DNA from 3 places in the Limnohabitans sp. 2KL-3 genome. Region 1 is predicted to be linked to each of the others. Evidence: predicted binding sites of a transcription regulator. Region 1 holds the regulator's gene; each other region holds the start of a gene.
The links. Region 1 encodes sigma-54, which starts transcription at its own class of promoters, with help from an activator protein. Its sites were predicted from a motif close to TGGCANGNAANCTGCTTT; they were not measured.
Positions count from the first base shown of each region.

Region 2: the regulator sigma-54 is predicted to act here: its motif matches at 4,064-4,081, upstream of AMM41_RS13455 (CmpA/NrtA family ABC transporter substrate-binding protein).
Region 3: the regulator sigma-54 is predicted to act here: its motif matches at 2,472-2,489, upstream of urtA (urea ABC transporter substrate-binding protein).

Region 1 is NZ_CXON01000004.1:276,340-281,967, reverse strand. It holds gene AMM41_RS08375 (THUMP domain-containing class I SAM-dependent RNA methyltransferase) at 1-851, opposite strand, end outside; gene AMM41_RS08370 (RNA polymerase factor sigma-54) at 865-2,406, opposite strand; gene lptB (LPS export ABC transporter ATP-binding protein) at 2,444-3,202, opposite strand; gene lptA (lipopolysaccharide transport periplasmic protein LptA) at 3,199-3,846, opposite strand; gene AMM41_RS08355 (thiol:disulfide interchange protein DsbA/DsbL) at 3,974-4,615, opposite strand; gene AMM41_RS08350 (SPOR domain-containing protein) at 4,667-5,329, opposite strand; gene argS (arginine--tRNA ligase) at 5,341-5,628, opposite strand, start outside.
Region 2 is NZ_CXON01000010.1:92,530-98,157, reverse strand. It holds gene AMM41_RS13475 (RNA-binding domain-containing protein) at 1-195, opposite strand, end outside; gene cynS (cyanase) at 397-840, opposite strand; gene AMM41_RS13465 (ABC transporter ATP-binding protein) at 888-1,763, opposite strand; gene ntrB (nitrate ABC transporter permease) at 1,753-2,619, opposite strand; gene AMM41_RS13455 (CmpA/NrtA family ABC transporter substrate-binding protein) at 2,625-4,031, opposite strand; gene AMM41_RS13450 (response regulator) at 4,399-5,052, opposite strand; gene AMM41_RS13445 (sensor histidine kinase) at 5,049-5,628, opposite strand, start outside.
Region 3 is NZ_CXON01000002.1:207,018-212,645, reverse strand. It holds gene ureC (urease subunit alpha) at 1-1,530, opposite strand, end outside; gene AMM41_RS03340 (urease subunit beta) at 1,532-1,837, opposite strand; gene AMM41_RS21735 (hypothetical protein) at 1,845-2,015, opposite strand; gene AMM41_RS03335 (urease subunit gamma) at 2,034-2,336, opposite strand; gene urtA (urea ABC transporter substrate-binding protein) at 2,562-3,839, shown strand; gene urtB (urea ABC transporter permease subunit UrtB) at 4,001-5,584, shown strand; gene urtC (urea ABC transporter permease subunit UrtC) at 5,593-5,628, shown strand, end outside.

The sequences.
Region 1 (5,628 bases):
ATCACGCCGGACACGCCAGCACGCTCGGCATTGCGCTCCGAAAAGTCGACCATGCGGAAGGCCACATCGCTTCCAAAGACGGGCGCGGTGGGTTCGTGTTCCAGGTCACGGGCTTCTTCGATCAGGCCTTGCCAGACGTGGTTCTGGAAGGGCAGCAATTTCTCGAAGCCAAAGCGGCGTTGCAAACCTGGGGCGATGCCGCAGGCGATTTGCGCCGCTTCGATCGGGATGGTGCCGCTGCCGCAGCAGGGGTCGTACAGGGGCACGGTGGCGTCCCAGCCGCTGGCCGCGATCATGGCGGCGGCCAGGGTTTCTTTCAAAGGCGCATCGCCCTTGTCGGTGCGCCAGCCGCGCTTGAACAGCGGCTCGCCCGAGGTGTCGATGTAGAGCGTGGCCGTTTCGGGGGTCAGGTGCGCGTAGATGCGCACGTCGGGCCAGCTGGTGTCGACGCTGGGACGCTCGCCGCGCTTGGCGCGAAAGCGGTCGGCTACCGCGTCTTTGATTTTGAGCGCCGCAAAGTTCAGGCTGGTCAGTGGGCTGTGCTGCGCCGTGATGTCGATCTTGAAGGTTTGCTTGGGCGTGAACCAGATTTCCCAAGCCACTTCGCTGGCTGCGCGGTACAGGTCGTTTTCGTTGCGGTAATCGGTGACCGACAGCTGCACCAGCACGCGCTGGGTCAGGCGGCTGTGCAGGTTGATGCGCAGGGCGTCGCGCCACGAGGCGCGGGCCATCACGCCGCCGCGCCCGGTCATCAGGTCGTGGCCCGTGAGGCCGGTGATGGCGTGGACCTCGTCGGCCAAAAAGCCCTCAACGCCAGCGGCGCAGGGCATGAACAGGTTCAATGAATTCACGGGGAAAGTCTTCTCAAAGGGTTTTGCGCAGGTTGGCGGGCGCGATCTTCAGGGCTTCGCGGTACTTGGCCACCGTGCGACGTGCGCAGTCGATGCCTTGCTCTTTCAGCATCTCGGAAATTTGGTTGTCCGACAGGGGTTTGGCGGGTTTTTCAGCCGCAACAAACTGCTTGATGAGCGCCCGCACGGCGGTGCTCGACGCGGCGCTGCCGCTGTCGGTGCCCAGGCCCGAGCCAAAGAAATACTTCAACTCAAACGTGCCTTGCGGCGTGGACATGTATTTGGCCGTGGTCACACGGCTGATGGTGGACTCGTGCATGCCCAGCTCGTCGGCAATTTCGCGCAGCACCAGTGGGCGCATGGCCAGAGCGCCGTGCGTCAAAAAGTTCTTTTGTCGCTCGACGATGGCGGTGGACACGCGCAAGATGGTGTCAAAGCGCTGCTGGATGTTCTTGATGAACCAGCGGGCTTCTTGCAGACGTTGCTGCAAGCCCGCGTGGCTGTCGCCCTTGCCGCCGCGCAGGGCGTTGGCATAGATGTCGTGTACACGCAGCTTGGGCATCACGTCGGGGTTGAGCTGGATTCGAAATTTGGGTGTGCCGGTTTTGCTGGTGTTGACCACCAGCACATCGGGAATGATGATGTTGCGCTCGGCCTGCACAAAGGGCCGGCCCGGTTTGGGTTCAAGCCGGGCAATGAAGGGAATGGCGGCTTTGACCACGGCTTCGCTCAAGCCACAGGCCAGCGCCAAACGCTTGTAGTCGCGCTTGGCCAGCATGTCCAGCGGCTGGGCGCAGATGGCCAGTGCCGCTTGGGCCACTTCGTCGTCGGGGGAGTCCTGCAGACAGGCTTTGACCTGGATGCGCAGGCATTCGGCCAAGTCGCGTGCACCCACGCCCACGGGTTCGAGCGATTGCAGCAAGCCCAGCGCCACCGTGAATCGGTGCACCAGCTCGTCGATTTGTTCAAGGTCGTCAGTGCCGGCCAGGCTGGCGGCCAGTTCGGGCAGGGTGTCGGTCAGGTAGCCATCGTCGTTGAGCGACTCGATCAAAAAGCGCAGCGCAGCGCGGTCAATCTCGGACAAGCGCAACGACAAGGCCTGGCGGTGCAAAAAGTCGGTCAGAGAGCCGCTGCTGCCGGCCAGGTCGATGGCGTCGGCGGTTTCTTCGCCGTTGTTTTGGCGTGGGGTGGCGTCGCCGCCCCATTCGCTGTCGTCGGGGCGCATGTCCACGCTGCCGTCGCCGTCCCAGCTTTCGGCCACATCGGTCACGGCTTCGTCACGGGCTTCGTTGGCGTTGTCCTCGCTGCTGCTGGCGCTGCTGGCGCTTTCGCTCACGCGGTCGCCCAAACTGACGTGGGTGTCGGCCTGGTCCAGACCAAAGGCTTCGGCAGGCGCTTCTTCCTCGGTGCGTTCAAGAAACGGGTTCTCGTCCAGCATCTGGTCCACCTCTTGCGACAGCTCCAGCGTGGACAGTTGCAGCAGGCGGATCGATTGTTGCAGCTGGGGCGTGAGCGCCAAGTGCTGGGACATGCGCAGCGACAGGCCGGGCTTCATGGCTGTGCTTTCGTGTCAAGGCGTTGGGATGGGTGCATCACATGCGGAAGTGTTCGCCCAGGTACACCCGGCGCACATCGGCATTGGCCACGATTTCCTCGGGTGTGCCTTCGGCCAGCACGCGGCCTTCACTGATGATGAACGCGTGATCGCAAATGCCCAGGGTCTCGCGCACATTGTGGTCGGTGATGAGCACGCCAATGCCGCGTTGCTTGAGGAAGGCGATGATGCGCTGGATCTCGATCACGGCGATCGGGTCGATGCCGGCAAAAGGCTCATCCAGCAAAATAAAGCGCGGGTCGGTGGCCAAGGCGCGGGCAATTTCGACGCGGCGGCGCTCGCCGCCCGACAGCGCCACCGAGGGGGAGTCGCGCAGGTGGTCCACCCGCAAATCGGCCAGCAGTTCGCTCAGGCGTTTTTCGATTTCGGCATGGGCCAAAGGGCGGCCTTGGCCATCGGTTTGCAGCTCAAGAATGGCCCGCACGTTGTCGGCCACGGACAGTTTTCTAAAAATCGAGGCTTCTTGTGGCAAATAAGACAAGCCCATGCGTGAGCGCTTGTGAATCGGCATGCGCGTGACGTCTTGCCCATCGATCAGAATTTGCCCCCCGTCGGCGCTGACCAAGCCCACGATCATGTAAAACGAAGTGGTTTTGCCTGCGCCATTGGGGCCCAGCAAACCGACCACTTCACCTTTGTCGACTTGCACCGACACGTCGTGCACCACTTTGCGACTGCCGTAAGCTTTTTTGAGGTGCCGGGCTTCCAGGCGGCTGGTGAACGGGGCCTGGCTCATGGTTTGGATGGCGTGGCAAGGCCAGGGCTGTTGCGCAAAACGGGACGCGGTGCGGTCTGGGCTGGAGCGGCCGCAGGGGCCGATGGGTTTTGACGAGGCGTCAAGGTGGCCCGCACACGCTGGTCCCGGGCGTTCGGGCTGTCTTGTGTCCGGCCATCCACCTGAATCACTTCGGTGGTGTTGTTGAACACAATGGTTTGCCCCTGAATTTGGTCTGCCACCACGGTGCCACGAAGCATGCGCACTTCGGCGCGTTTGACCAGGGTGACCACATCGGCTTGGTTGTCATAGGTGAGGGTTTCGGCCTCGCCTTCGGTGAATTCCTCCAGACCTTCGCGTTTTTGACGAAAGAACACCCGTTCATTGGGGGCCGCCCACAAGCGGGCCACTTGTTTGCCTTGGCTGTCTTGCTGAACTTCCATGCGGTCGGCCCGCAACACCAGGGTGCCTTTGGTGGCGACCACTTGGCCGTTGAATTGCGTCAGTTGTTTGTTGTCGTCGTGCCGCATGCTGTCGGCTTCAATGTGCATGGGCTTGTCGCGGTCAGCTTTCTCAGCCCATGCAGGCAGGCTCAACCCGCCCAGGCCCATGAGCATGGCGCTCAAGACGACGGTCAAAAAAGGGGTGTGGAATGTGGAGGGCATGAATCTTGCTGGACAATCGTTCGATTGTAGGCCCAAGCCTTGACGATCGGCTGCCAGCACGCCCGTGGCCCAAGAAAAACCCGGGATGGATGCTGTGCGAGCACCCATCCTCAGGCTGGGGGCGGCCTCAGCGTGCCGTGCGGGTTTGGGCGATGAGGGATTCGGCCACCTTCAGGGCGCGGTCCATGCTGCCAGCCAAGGTGCCATCAACGTAATAGCGACCCGCTACGCCCAAAGAGGGCACGCCTTCGATTTTGAAGTCGTTTTGCAGTTGCACCGCCCGTTTGCATTTGGTCGCCACGCCAAATGATTTGTAAATTTCATTGAACTTGGCTTTGTCGATGCCTTGCTTTTCAATCCAGGACAGCACCGCCGCGTCGGTGTTCAGCATGAGTTTTTCGCCGTGGATGGCGGTGAACACGCGCACATGCATTTTTTCAACCAAATCCATGGCCTCGAGCGTGAAGTAAAGGCGTTGTTGCGGGGCGAAGTCTTCGCGAAAGGCCACTGGAATGCGACGCACGGCCACGTCTTTGGGGGCATTTTTTGCCCATTGCGCAAATTGGGGCTCAAAAGCGTTGCAGTGAGGGCAGCTGTACCAGAAGAATTCAAGCACTTCAATTTTGCCGGCACCCGCATCGGTGGCCAATGGCTTGTCGAGCGTGATGTAGTCCTTGCCCGATTTGAAAGCTTGCTGCGCCCAGGCAGGCAAGCTGCCCAAGAACGCGGCTGTGGACAGCAAGGCGGTGGAAAAAAAGCGACGTTTCATCAAGGCTCCTTGGGTTTCAGCGACCCTTTGGGCGCTGGTGTTCATGTCATGTCAACGCTGCAATCGCACAAGCGTGTTGTCAATGCCGTTGGCATCCATTTTGGCCCGTGCGCGTTCTGCAGCATTTTTGTCTTCAAAAGGCCCCATCCGGACGCGGTAAACGATGCGTCCGCCTTGATCGCGCTCAGACACTTTGGCATCCATGCCCAACATGGCGAGTTTGGCTTTTTGCGCATCGGCGTCGGCACTGGTGCGGTAGGCCCCGGCCTGGACCAAGTAGTCAAAAGGTTCATTGGCACTGGCTTTGGTGACGGGGGTGCTCAAGGTGGTTTTGGCTTTGGCCAGATCACCCAGGGGGTCGGCAGTCACGGCGGCAGGGCGGGGCTCGGCTTTGGGCGTGTCTGCGGGAGCTTTGTCGGCAGGTTTTTCGGCCAGCTTGTCTTTGGGCTGGTCGTCCACCACAGGTGCTTTGGTTTCAGGCAGGGGCGCAATCTCTTCGGCGGCTTTGGGCTGCAACACGCTGTTGGGGTTCCAGTCCTTGTTTTTGCGCGTTTCCTGCACGTCCTGGTCGCTGGTGCGTGGTTGGTTTTTGTTGGAAAACGGTGTGGGCACCTTGGTCACGTAAATGGCCACAGCCATGGCCACGGACAAGCCCAGGACCAATCCGATGATGAAACCCAGAAAAGTACCGCCGCGTTGAGATTGAGCAATCATGGCAAATCCATTCACATTTTTTGGGGGGCAGACACGCCCAAAACCTTCAAACCATTGCGCAGCACCTGAGCGGTGGCCGCCACCAGTGCCAGACGTGCTTTTTTAACCGCTTCGTCGTCGACCAAAATGCGCTCGGCGTCGTAGTAGCTGTGGTACTGCGAGGCCAGGTCGCGCAAATAGAAGGTCACGTCGTGCGGCGCGAAGTCGTTGGCGGCCGAGGTCAACATCTCGGGGTACTTGGCCAGGGCCAGCATCAGCGCGTGGGCTTGCGGGCTTTGCAGGGCCGAAAGGTCGGCGTG
Region 2 (5,628 bases), on a different contig from region 1:
ACGGGTGGTGTCATCAACGCCCCAAATCAGCCAGGCACGCTCATGCCCCTCCAAGGCTGCCGCGTTGGCAAGGGCAGAGATGTATTCACCAATGACCTCCGCATGATCCCAGTTGGACTTGAATTCAAGGGTCGCCCGCTCACGCGATTGGGTGAGTAAGTTCTGAAGCACAACAAGCATGGTGGTGTCACGCATGTCGCTCTCGGTGAGTTGTTTTTTGTCCAAGCTGGGGCTCGTGGTGGGGAGTTGGTGGCTTTTATGGCGAAAAGCTATTTTTAATCAATTTGTGTGCTTTTTGGCCTCACCTGTTCAATTGCCAGATCGAAAGAAGCAAAAAAGCCGTGGTGAAACTGGTTCACCACGGCTTTTATTGGCGCCCTTGACGGGCACGCCCGATCAGTACTGCTTGTAAGGCAAGAACTTGCCCGACAGCACCACGTTCACGCGGTCGCCCTTGGGGTCGGGCTGGCGCACGATGTCCATGCTGAAGTCGATGGCGCTCATGATGCCGTCGCCAAACTCTTCGTGGATCAGTTCCTTGATGGTGGTGCCGTAGACGCTGACGATTTCGTACCAGCGGTAGATCAGCGGGTCGGTAGGCACCTGGCTGGGCAGTGAGCCTTTGTAGGGCACGACTTGCAGCCACTTGATCTCGTCGGCCGTCAGACCAAAGATCTTGCCGATGATTTTGGCTTGCTTGGCGTCAAAGGTCATTTGGCCCAGGCACCCGGCGGTGACCCACTCCTTGGACAAGCCGACTTTTTCGGCGACGTCGCTCCACTTGATGCCTTTGGCCACTTTGGTGGAGATGATTTTTTCGGTGACTTCTAAACGGTTCATGAAAGACCTCTTGAGAGGGGGGTTGATGAAAATTTGGGGGGAACAATTCAATGGGCTTTGGCGCGTGACACCAAAAAGTCGACGATGTGGTTGCGCATGTCGTAGTAGCCCGGCAGGTGGTGCAGCTGGGCGCGGGTCCGTTCGCGTGGCAGCGGGTTGACCACCACTTCGGCGAGGCCACCGGGCACATAACTGCCACCCGACTCGTTGCCGTTGCTCATGAGCACGATGCGGTCCGACAGCAAAATCGCTTCGTCCACGTCGTGTGTGATCATGAACACCGTCTGTTGCGTCTGGCGCACGATGGTCATCAGTTCGTCTTGAATCGTGCCGCGCGTCAATGCGTCCAGCGCGCCAAAGGGCTCGTCGAGCAGCAGCATCTTGGGCTGAATGGCAAAGGCTCTGGCAATGCCCACGCGCTGCTTCATACCGCCCGACAGTTGGCTGGGTTTTTTGTCGATGGCGTGCAGCAGGCCCACCATGCCCACATGCTTTTCCACATGCACATTGACCTGAGGTGTTTTCCATTCAGGCCACTTGGACTTGACGGCGAACGCGATGTTTTGCCGCACGGTGAGCCAAGGCATGAGGGCGTGGCTTTGGAACACCACGCCGCGCTCCAGGCTGGGGCCCGCGATCTCGCGGCCGTCCATGAAGGCATGGCCTTCAGTGGCCGTGTCCAGGCCTGCCAACACGTTCAAGATGGTGGTCTTGCCGCAGCCCGAGTGGCCGATGATGCAAACGAACTCGCCTTTGTCGATGGTGAAGGACACGTCCGAAAACACCGGCTTGTCACTTTGGTAGGCCTTGCCCAGTTTTTCAATTTTGAGGAAAGCGTTCATGGCTTTGGCCTTGGGTTGGGGTGCAAAAATTTCTGTGGGCAAAGGCGCGATCAGCTCGCGGTCGCTGGTGTCACTCCACATAGGTCACCGCCTTTTGCACCTGGGCAAAGGCCAGGTCCAACAACATGCCCACCACCCCAATCACCAGCACCGCAAAGATCACATTCACCAGCGACAGGTTGTTCCACTCGTTCCACACAAAGTAGCCCACGCCTGTGCCGCCCACCAGCATCTCGGCGGCCACGATCACCAGCCAGGCAATGCCCATGCTGATGCGCATGCCGGTCACGATGGTGGGCGCTGCGGCAGGCAAGATGACCAAGAAGGCTTTGCGCAGCGGTTGGACTTCCAGCGTGCTGGCCACGTTGAGCCATTCGCGCTTGACCGCAGCCACACCAAAGGCGGTGTTGATGAGCATGGGCCAGACCGAGCAGATGAAGATGACGAAAATGCCGCTGACTTCGGAGTCTTTGAGCGTATACAGCGCCAGCGGCATCCACGCCAGCGGGCTGATGGGTTTGAGCACCTGGATGAAAGGGTCAAACGCCTTGCGCATGAGGGGCGACATGCCGATCATGAAGCCCACCGGCAGCGCCACCAACACGGCCAAGAAAAAGCCCAGCGCCACACGACCCAGCGAATGCGCCAACTGAATGCCGATGCCTTTGTCGTTGGGGCCTTTGTCGTAAAACGGATCGGCCAGGTGCCCCAGCATGGCTTTGCCTACTTCCAGGGGTGGCGGAAAGCCTGTGGTTTTGACTGCGCCTGGGTCCTTGCCCATCATCTTCTGGTACTCGATCTCGTCGGCTGTCATGCCCGCCTTGGCAGCGCCAGCCACCGTGGGCGCGGTGGCCGACAGCTGCCATGCGCCCAAAAAAACCAGGAACATGAGCAGCGAGACCATGGCCGCGCGCAAATTGAGGTGCGTGGTTTTCATGTGCCTTAGCCCATCTTGTTGATCGCAAAGCTCTTGATGTAGTCCTCGGGCTTGGCCGGGTCAAACTCTTTGCCCATGATCTTGTACTTGGGGTAAGGCGTGGTGGCGGCAAAGTCGTGGCCGAGCTCTTTCATGTGTTTGCGCGCATCGGTGATGAGGAACACCTTCTCGGCGATTTGTTTGTAGTTCACATCGCCCTTCACATAGCCCCAGCGCTTCATTTGTGTAAGCATCCACACCGCCATGCTCTGCCAAGGCATGGGGTCAAAGTCGGCGCGGTCAGGCACGTTTTGCACCTTGCCCAAACCATCGGCAAATTTACCGGTGAGTACTTGGGCAATCACCGCCTCGGGCTGGTTCAGGTACTGGGCGGGTGAGATGACTTTGGCAATCAGCTCACGGTTGCCCGGCTGGCGTGCCATGGCGGCGGCCGTGAGCACCGCACGGTAAAGCGCGGCAAAGGTGTTGGGGTTCTTCTGAATGAATTCGGTGCTGGTGCCAAAGGCGCAGCAGGGGTGGCCATTCCACAGGTCTTTGGTCAGCATGTGGATGAAGCCGACTTCGTCAAACACCGCACGCTGGTTGAAAGGGTCAGGTCCCAAGAAACCATCGATGTTGCCCGAGCGCAGATTGGCCACCATCTCTGGCGGCGGCACCACGCGGATTTGCACATCGGTGTCCGGGTTGATGCCGTTTTCGGCCAGGTAGTAACGCAGCAAGAAGTTGTGCATCGAGTAATCGAAAGGCACCGCAAACTTGAAACCCTTCCAGTTCTTCGGGTCGCGGTTGTTCTTGTGCTTGACGGCCAGCGTGATGGCCTGGCCGTTCACGTTCTGGATGGTGGCCACGTTCATGGGCGTGGCGTTGGCGCCCAGCCCCATGCTGATGGCCAAGGGCATGGGCGAGAGGAAGTGCGTGGCGTCGTATTCCTTGTTGATCATCTTGTCGCGAATCAGCGCCCAGCCCGCGGTCTTGGTCACTTCGACATTCAGGCCCTGCTTTTGATAAAAGCCCAATGGATCGGCCATGATCAGTGGCGTGGCGCAGGTGATCGGGATGAAACCGATCTTGAGGTTGGTTTTTTCCAGCGGGCCTTTGCTTTGCGCCAAAGCCTGCAAGCTGGCCACAGGCAACACGCTGGCAATGGCGGCCATGGCGGTTTTTTTGCCCACGGCATGCAAGAACATGCGGCGTTCCTGGTCCTGCGGGAACAAGGCCTTGACCAAGGTGGCTTCGATGAATTCTTGGCTGTAGGCCTCGAACTCTGCGGTCTCGGAACGGGCACGCAACTGAGCCGCGGCGGCATCGGCGGCCACCTCGGCGTGGTGGTCGGCGGGTGAATGATCACGTCCGCAGCTGCACTTGAGCATCAGGGGGCGGTCGGCGTTGTAGGGGTCAAAGAATTCAGACATGGCGGCCTCGCTTTGTTGAAGATGCTCAGGTCCATGCAAGCTGTGGGCCAGAAATCGTTGAAAGCGTGCCGTCGGCGGCACGCGGCTTCATTTCGTGAGCGGCTTGTCGACGCGGTGTAGGGCAACCCCTACAGGGGGAATGCCTGCATTTTGTAGAAGCCCCGCCCTTGGGGCGATTCTTGGTGGTTTGCGTGGGTGATCGCGACGGGGGCGTCGCTCCTACAGGGGGAATGCCCTGCATTTTGTGGGAGCTCCGCACTCGGGGCGATGGGTCGTGGTTTGCGTGGGTGATCGCGACGGGGGCGTCGCTCCTACGACAAGAAGCGTTGGTGCAAACATCATCGGGCCGGCTCAATCCATGGCCCGCTCAACGCCCCCCATTCAGGCTTTGTGCGTACAAAGCCAGCTCCACATCGTTCTTGGTGCCGGTCTTTTCCAGGATGCGTGCACGGTAAGTGCTCACCGTGTTGGGAGCCAAGCTCAGCTGCGCACCAATTTCGGTCACGGTGTGGCCTTGGGTCAACAAAAGGTAGACCTGATGCTCGCGGTGCGAGAGCAGTTCGATCCCGCTTTTGGTGCGGCCCTGGCTCACCAGGCTGGCCAGCGCTTCCGCCGTGGCGGGTGTGACGTGCATGCCGCCTGCGGCCACGCGACGCAGCGCCGCCATCAAAGCGTCAGTGTCGGTGCTTTTGTTCAGGTAACCCGATGCGCCCAGCTGAATGCAGCGCACCGCGTATTGTTTTTCTGGGTAGGTGCTGAGCATCAGCACCGGCAAGCAGGGCCAGTCGCGCCGCAAAGCCTGCAAGACATCCAGCCCGTCCATGCCGGGCAGGGCGATGTCCAGCAAGACCACATCAATGCCCTGGGGTCCTTGCAGTTTATAAACGGCATCCAGCACCCCGGGGCCGGTCTCGGCTTCGGCCACCACCTGCAGCAAGGGGTCATCGGCCAAGACCATCTTCAGGCCTTCACGCACGATCTTGTGGTCGTCGCCCAGCAGCACGCGCACCGTGGCGTTCATGTGAGCACCTCACCGTCCGGCAAAGGCATGGACAAGCGCATTCTTGTACCCCGACCAGGTGCACTGTCAATGTCGATGACGCCGCCAAAGTGCCGCGCCCGCTCGCGCATGCCCATGATGCCGTAGGCCTGCGCCGACTCAAACGCTTGGAGCAAGGCACCGCATCCATCGTCTTCCACAGACAGGTGCAGCCAACCTTCACGCTCCACCATGTCCACATCCACCGTGCGTGCGCGGGCGTGGCGGCCCACGTTGCTGAGCATTTCCTGAAAAATGCGAAACACCGCCATGGCCATGGGCTCGGGCAACACGCGTTGCTCGTTCACTTCCATGCACCACTTGAGTTCTTGCTCGGCCGACTGCACAAACTCCTGCGCCTGCCACTCCAGCGCACCCCACAGGCCCTGGTGGTCCAGGATGCTGGGGCGCAGGTCGGTGATGATGCGCCCCACGTTGACCACCGCGTTCTCGATCAGGCGGCTCATGTTTTGGCACTTGCCCCGCATCTTCTCGCGCATGGTTTGCGCTTCTTCGGCGGCCCTCTGCTCTTGTTCGGACAGGCGCTTGTCCAGCCAA
Region 3 (5,628 bases), on a different contig from region 1:
ATAACGTGCACCCACGCCCGCCTGCAAACCCGCTTGCGAGACAAAAGTCAGCGAGCCGCGCGACAGCGCCCCGCCATAGCTGCCAAACATGGGGCGGTAGTGCACCGGCTGCGGTGTGGGGATGGACGCGTTCGGGTCGCCCATGGCGGCCAGCGCGATGAAGCCGCCCTTCATGATGAGCGCCGGTTTCACGCCAAAAAACGCGGGCTTCCAGATCACCAAGTCAGCCCACTTGCCAGCCTCGATGCTGCCCACTTCGTGGCTGATGCCGTGCGCAATCGCGGGGTTGATCGTGTACTTGGCGATGTACCGTTTGACGCGGGCGTTGTCGTGGCGATCGGTGTCGCCGGGCAGGCTGCCGCGCTGCTGCTTCATCTTGTGCGCGGTCTGCCAGGTGCGGATGATGACTTCGCCCACGCGGCCCATGGCTTGGCTGTCGCTGCTCATCATGCTGATGGCGCCCAGGTCGTGCAGGATGTCTTCGGCCGCAATGGTTTCTTTGCGGATGCGGCTTTCTGCAAAAGCCAGGTCCTCGGCAATCGCTGGGTCCAGGTGGTGGCAGACCATGAGCATGTCCACATGCTCGTCGAGCGTGTTGATGGTGTAGGGGCGTGTGGGGTTGGTCGAAGACGGCAGCACGTTGGCTTCGCCCACCACTTTCAAGATGTCGGGGGCATGCCCGCCGCCCGCGCCTTCGGTGTGGAAGGTGTGGATGGTGCGGCCTTTGAAGGCCGCCACGGTGTCTTCCACAAAGCCCGATTCGTTGAGCGTGTCGGTGTGGATGGCGACTTGCGTGTCGGTTTCTTCGGCCACGTTCAGGCAGTTGTCGATGGCCGCAGGCGTGGTGCCCCAGTCTTCGTGGAGCTTGAGGCCAATCGCACCTGCGCTGATCTGCTCGTGCAGTGCGGCATGCAAGCTGGCATTGCCCTTGCCCAGAAAGCCAATGTTCATCGCAAAGGCATCGGCCGCCTGCATCATGCGTTCGATGTTGAAAGGGCCAGGCGTGCAGGTGGTGGCAAAGGTGCCGGTGGCCGGGCCGGTGCCGCCGCCCAGCATGGTGGTCACACCGCTGGCCAGCGCTTCGTCGATCTGTTGGGGCGCGATGAAGTGGATGTGTGAGTCAATGCCGCCTGCGGTGACGATCAAGCCTTCGCAGCTGATGATCTCGGTGCCGGGGCCGATGATGATGTCGACACCCGGCTGCGTGTCAGGGTTGCCCGCTTTGCCAATGGCGGCGATGCGGTTGCCGCGCAGGCCGATGTCGGCTTTGACGATGCCCCAGTGATCGATGATGAGCGCGTTGGTGAGCACGCAGTCCATCGCACCTTCGGCGTTCGTTCTTTGCGATTGCGACATGCCATCGCGGATGGTTTTCCCCCCCCCGAACTTGACCTCTTCGCCGTAGCCACCGGCTTGCAGCGTGAAGTCTTTTTCAACCTCGATCACCAAGGCCGTATCTGCCAGTCGGACGCGATCGCCCACGGTGGGGCCGAACATTTCGGCATAAGCGCGTTTGTCGATGTGGGCCATGTCAGAGTTTCCCTTGCGTTAAGCCGCGAAAGCCGTACACCACACGGTCTCCCGCATAGTCCACCAATTCGACGGTGCGTTGCTGACCGGGTTCAAAGCGCACCGCGGTCCCCGACGCGATGTTCAGACGCATGCCTCGTGCCGCGGCCCGGTCAAAGCTCAGGCCACCATTGGTTTCGGCAAAGTGGTAGTGCGAGCCCACTTGAATCGGGCGGTCGCTGGCGTTTTGCACCACCAGGGTGCAGGTGCGGCGGCCCACATTCAGCGCGTGCTGACCGGGGTCAATCAAAAGTTCTCCGGGGGTCATGCGGGGCTCACTTCTTGCCGAAATAAACAGCCACCGCCAGCACCGCGGCGATGGCGATGAAACCCAGCACATCGGTGGCGTGCCAATGGGTGCCACTCAGGCCGTGCCCATCGTGTGCCAAGGCGGTGTTGGCCAGCTGTGTGAAGGCCAAAGACAAAGTGAATGCAAATTTTTTCATGACAGCTCCTGGGTGTTTTTAAACAATGGGTTGGTGCACGGTCACCAATTTGGTGCCGTCCGGAAAAGTCGCTTCGACCTGGATATCGGGGATCATTTCAGCGATGCCATCCATGACGTCGGCACGCGTCAAAACGGTGCGGCCTTCGCTCATGAGTTGAGCCACGGTCTTACCGTCGCGTGCGCCTTCCATGACAGCAGCGCTGATCAGCGCGATGGCTTCGGGGTAGTTGAGTTTGAGGCCACGTGCCTTGCGGCGTTCGGCCAAAAGTGCCGCCGTGAAGATCAGCAGTTTGTCTTTTTCGCGAGGGGTGAGTTCCATTTTGGTGCGTGCTTTGAATGTGTTGGGCGAGCTGAACATCAATGTAGCAAAGAGCATGCCTCTTTATAGGGACTGTGTGATTTCCCTAGGAAGTCGCTCAGGCATGTTCTGGTGCATTCCTGCATTTTGAAAAGTTGGCACGGTGATTGCAAGAGGAATTGCAGCGTTGCAAGCGCTCCGCCCTTTTTTGAATCCATTTACTTTCCTGATTGGAGTGATCACATGATGAACCGCCGTGGCAATCTTAAAGCCCTCGCAACTGCTGCAGCCATTGTGGCTGGCAGCCTGAGTTTTGCAAACCAAGCCCAAGCGCAAGCGGGCAACACCATCAAAGTCGGCGTGCTGCACAGCTTGTCGGGCACCATGGCCATCTCTGAAACCGTGTTGAAAGACACCGTGCTCATGGCCATTGATGAGATCAATGCCAAGGGCGGCGTGCTCGGCAAAAAGCTCGAGCCCGTGATCGTGGACCCGGCTTCCAACTGGCCTTTGTTCGCTGAAAAAACCAAGCAGCTTCTGGGTCAAGACAAGGTCTCGGTCATCTTCGGTTGCTGGACATCGGTGTCTCGCAAATCGGTGTTGCCGGTGGTCGAAGAAATGAACGGCTTGCTGTTCTACCCCGTGCAATACGAAGGCGAAGAGCTGTCAAAAAATGTGTTCTACACAGGCGCTGCGCCCAACCAGCAAGCGATTCCTGCCGTGGACTACCTGATGAGCAAAGAAGGCGGCGGCGCCAAGCGCTGGGTCTTGCTGGGCACCGACTATGTGTACCCCCGCACCACCAACAAAATCTTGCGTGCTTACCTGAAAAGCAAAGGCGTGGCTGACAAAGACATCGATGAAAAATACACCCCGTTTGGTCACTCAGATTACCAAACCATCGTGGCCGATGTGAAGAAATTTTCTGCCGGTGGCAAGACCGCTGTGGTGTCCACCATCAACGGTGACTCCAACGTGCCTTTTTACAAGGAACTGGGCAATGCAGGCTTGAAGGCCAAAGACGTGCCTGTGGTGGCCTTCTCGGTGGGTGAAGAAGAGCTGCGTGGCGTGGACACCAAGCCTTTGGTGGGTCACTTGGCGGCATGGAACTACTTCATGTCCATCAAGAACCCAGCCAACGACGAGTTCACCAAAAAGTGGGCGGCTTACGCCAAGGCCAAAAACATCGCAGGTCACAAAGACAAGCCTTTGACCAACGACCCGATGGAAGCGACTTACATCGGCATCAACATGTGGAAGCAAGCGGTTGAAAAAGCCAAGTCCACCGACACCGACAAAGTGATTGCAGCCATGGCCGGACAAACCTTCAAGGCTCCTAGCGGCATCACCAGCAAGATGGACGAGAAAAACCACCACCTGCACAAGTCGGTGTTCATCGGCGAGATCAAGGCTGATGGCCAGTTCAATGTGGTGTGGAAGACGCCTGGCCCCGTCAAGGCCAAGCCATGGAGCCCCTTCATTGAAGGCAACGACAAGAAGCCTGACGAGCCAGCCAAGAAGTGATCGTTTGAGCGTGTTCTGAAAAAGGGAGGGCACAGTCCCTCCCTTTTTCCAAATGGCAACAGCGTTTTGTAGGTCGGTGGCTTCAGCCCCGACATGGGTGCTTGTCGGAGCTGAAGCTCCGACCTACGGCCAAAGTCATGTGAGGCCAAGAGATGATCAAAATGAAAAGATGGATTGTGAAAGGCGCGTTGATCGCCAGTGCGCTGTGGGGCCTGACGGCTGCGCATGCTCTGACGATGGACGAGGCCCGAGGCATCGCGATTGGAGAGAGCGATGCGCGTGTTGAAGCCTTGGCCAAAGCGGTGGCCCAAGGCGATGAAAAAACGGCGGCCTATTTGCAAGCGCTGGCCGACGATGTGGTCAAAATTGCCAAAGACCAAGTGCTGGTCGTGCGCGACGGTCAGGGCACAGACCCGGTCACCGGCCAATCGGTGCCTGTGCCCGATGATGCCGAAGACGTGATGCTGAACAACCGCTTGCGGGGTGAACTCGACACCGCCTTGGCGGCGCTCAAGTTGTTCAGCACCGATGTGAAGGTGCGCCGCCTGGCCGCCTTGTCGCTGCTCAAAGAGCCGGACGCCAGCCGTGCGCCCCTGCTTGACAAAGCGCTGGCCACCGAGCCTGACGAGACGGTCAAGAGCTTGGTGCGACAGGCCCGTGCGGCTGCCTTGCTCAGCAGCGAGACCCCCAATGACCGCTTGCTGGCTGCGCAGGAATTGGCGGCCAGTCGGCAACCCGAAACACTGCTCTTGCTCAACCAGCGCTTGGCTCAAGAGCAAGACCTATCGGTCAAAAAACAAATTCAGACCTCCTTGGCTGCCGTGCAGCAAAGCCTGCGTTGGGGCGAGCGATTGGGCACCTTGTTCACAGGTGCCAGTTTGGGCTCCATCTTGCTGCTGGTGGCGCTGGGCTTGGCCATCACCTATGGCCTGATGGGCGTGATCAACATGGCGCACGGCGAGCTGATGATGATCGGCGCCTACGCTACCTATGTGGTGCAAGCGGCGTTTCGCCACTACCTGCCGGGCGCCTTTGACTGGTATTTGCTGGCGGCAGTCCCTTTGGCTTTCATGGCATCGGCTTTGGTGGGGGCCGTGATGGAGCGCACCGTGCTCAAGCATTTGTATGGCCGCCCTCTTGAAACCCTGTTGGCCACCTGGGGCATCAGCTTGGTGCTCATGCAAGGCGTGCGCAGCCTGTTTGGTGCGCAAAACGTGGGCGTGGAAAACCCCTCGTGGATGAGCGGCTCGCTGCAGCTGCTGCCCAATTTGCAACTGCCCTGGAACCGGGTGCTCATCATCGTGTTTGCGGCCGCTGTGCTGATCGGCATGGCGCTTTTGATTGGCAAAACGCGCCTGGGTTTGTTTGTGCGTGGCGTCACGCAAAACCGCCCGATGGCTTCGTGCATGGGCGTCAACACCGCACGCATTGACACCTACGCATTTGCCTTGGGTTCTGGCATCGCGGGCCTGGCCGGTTGTGCACTCAGCCAGGTCGGTAACGTGGGCCCTGACTTGGGTCAGAGCTACATCGTGGACTCGTTCATGGTGGTGGTGCTGGGCGGCGTGGGCCAGCTGGCAGGTACGGTCTACGCTGCCTTGGGGCTGGGGCTGGCCAACAAGCTGCTCGAAGGCTGGACCGGTGCGGTGCTGGCCAAGATCGCGGTGTTGGTGTTCATCATCATCTTCATCCAGAAGCGCCCGCAAGGCATCTTCGCGATGAAGGGTCGCAGCGCCGAAGCGTGAACAGGGGCATGAACATGACAAACATCCTATTACCCACTCCTGCA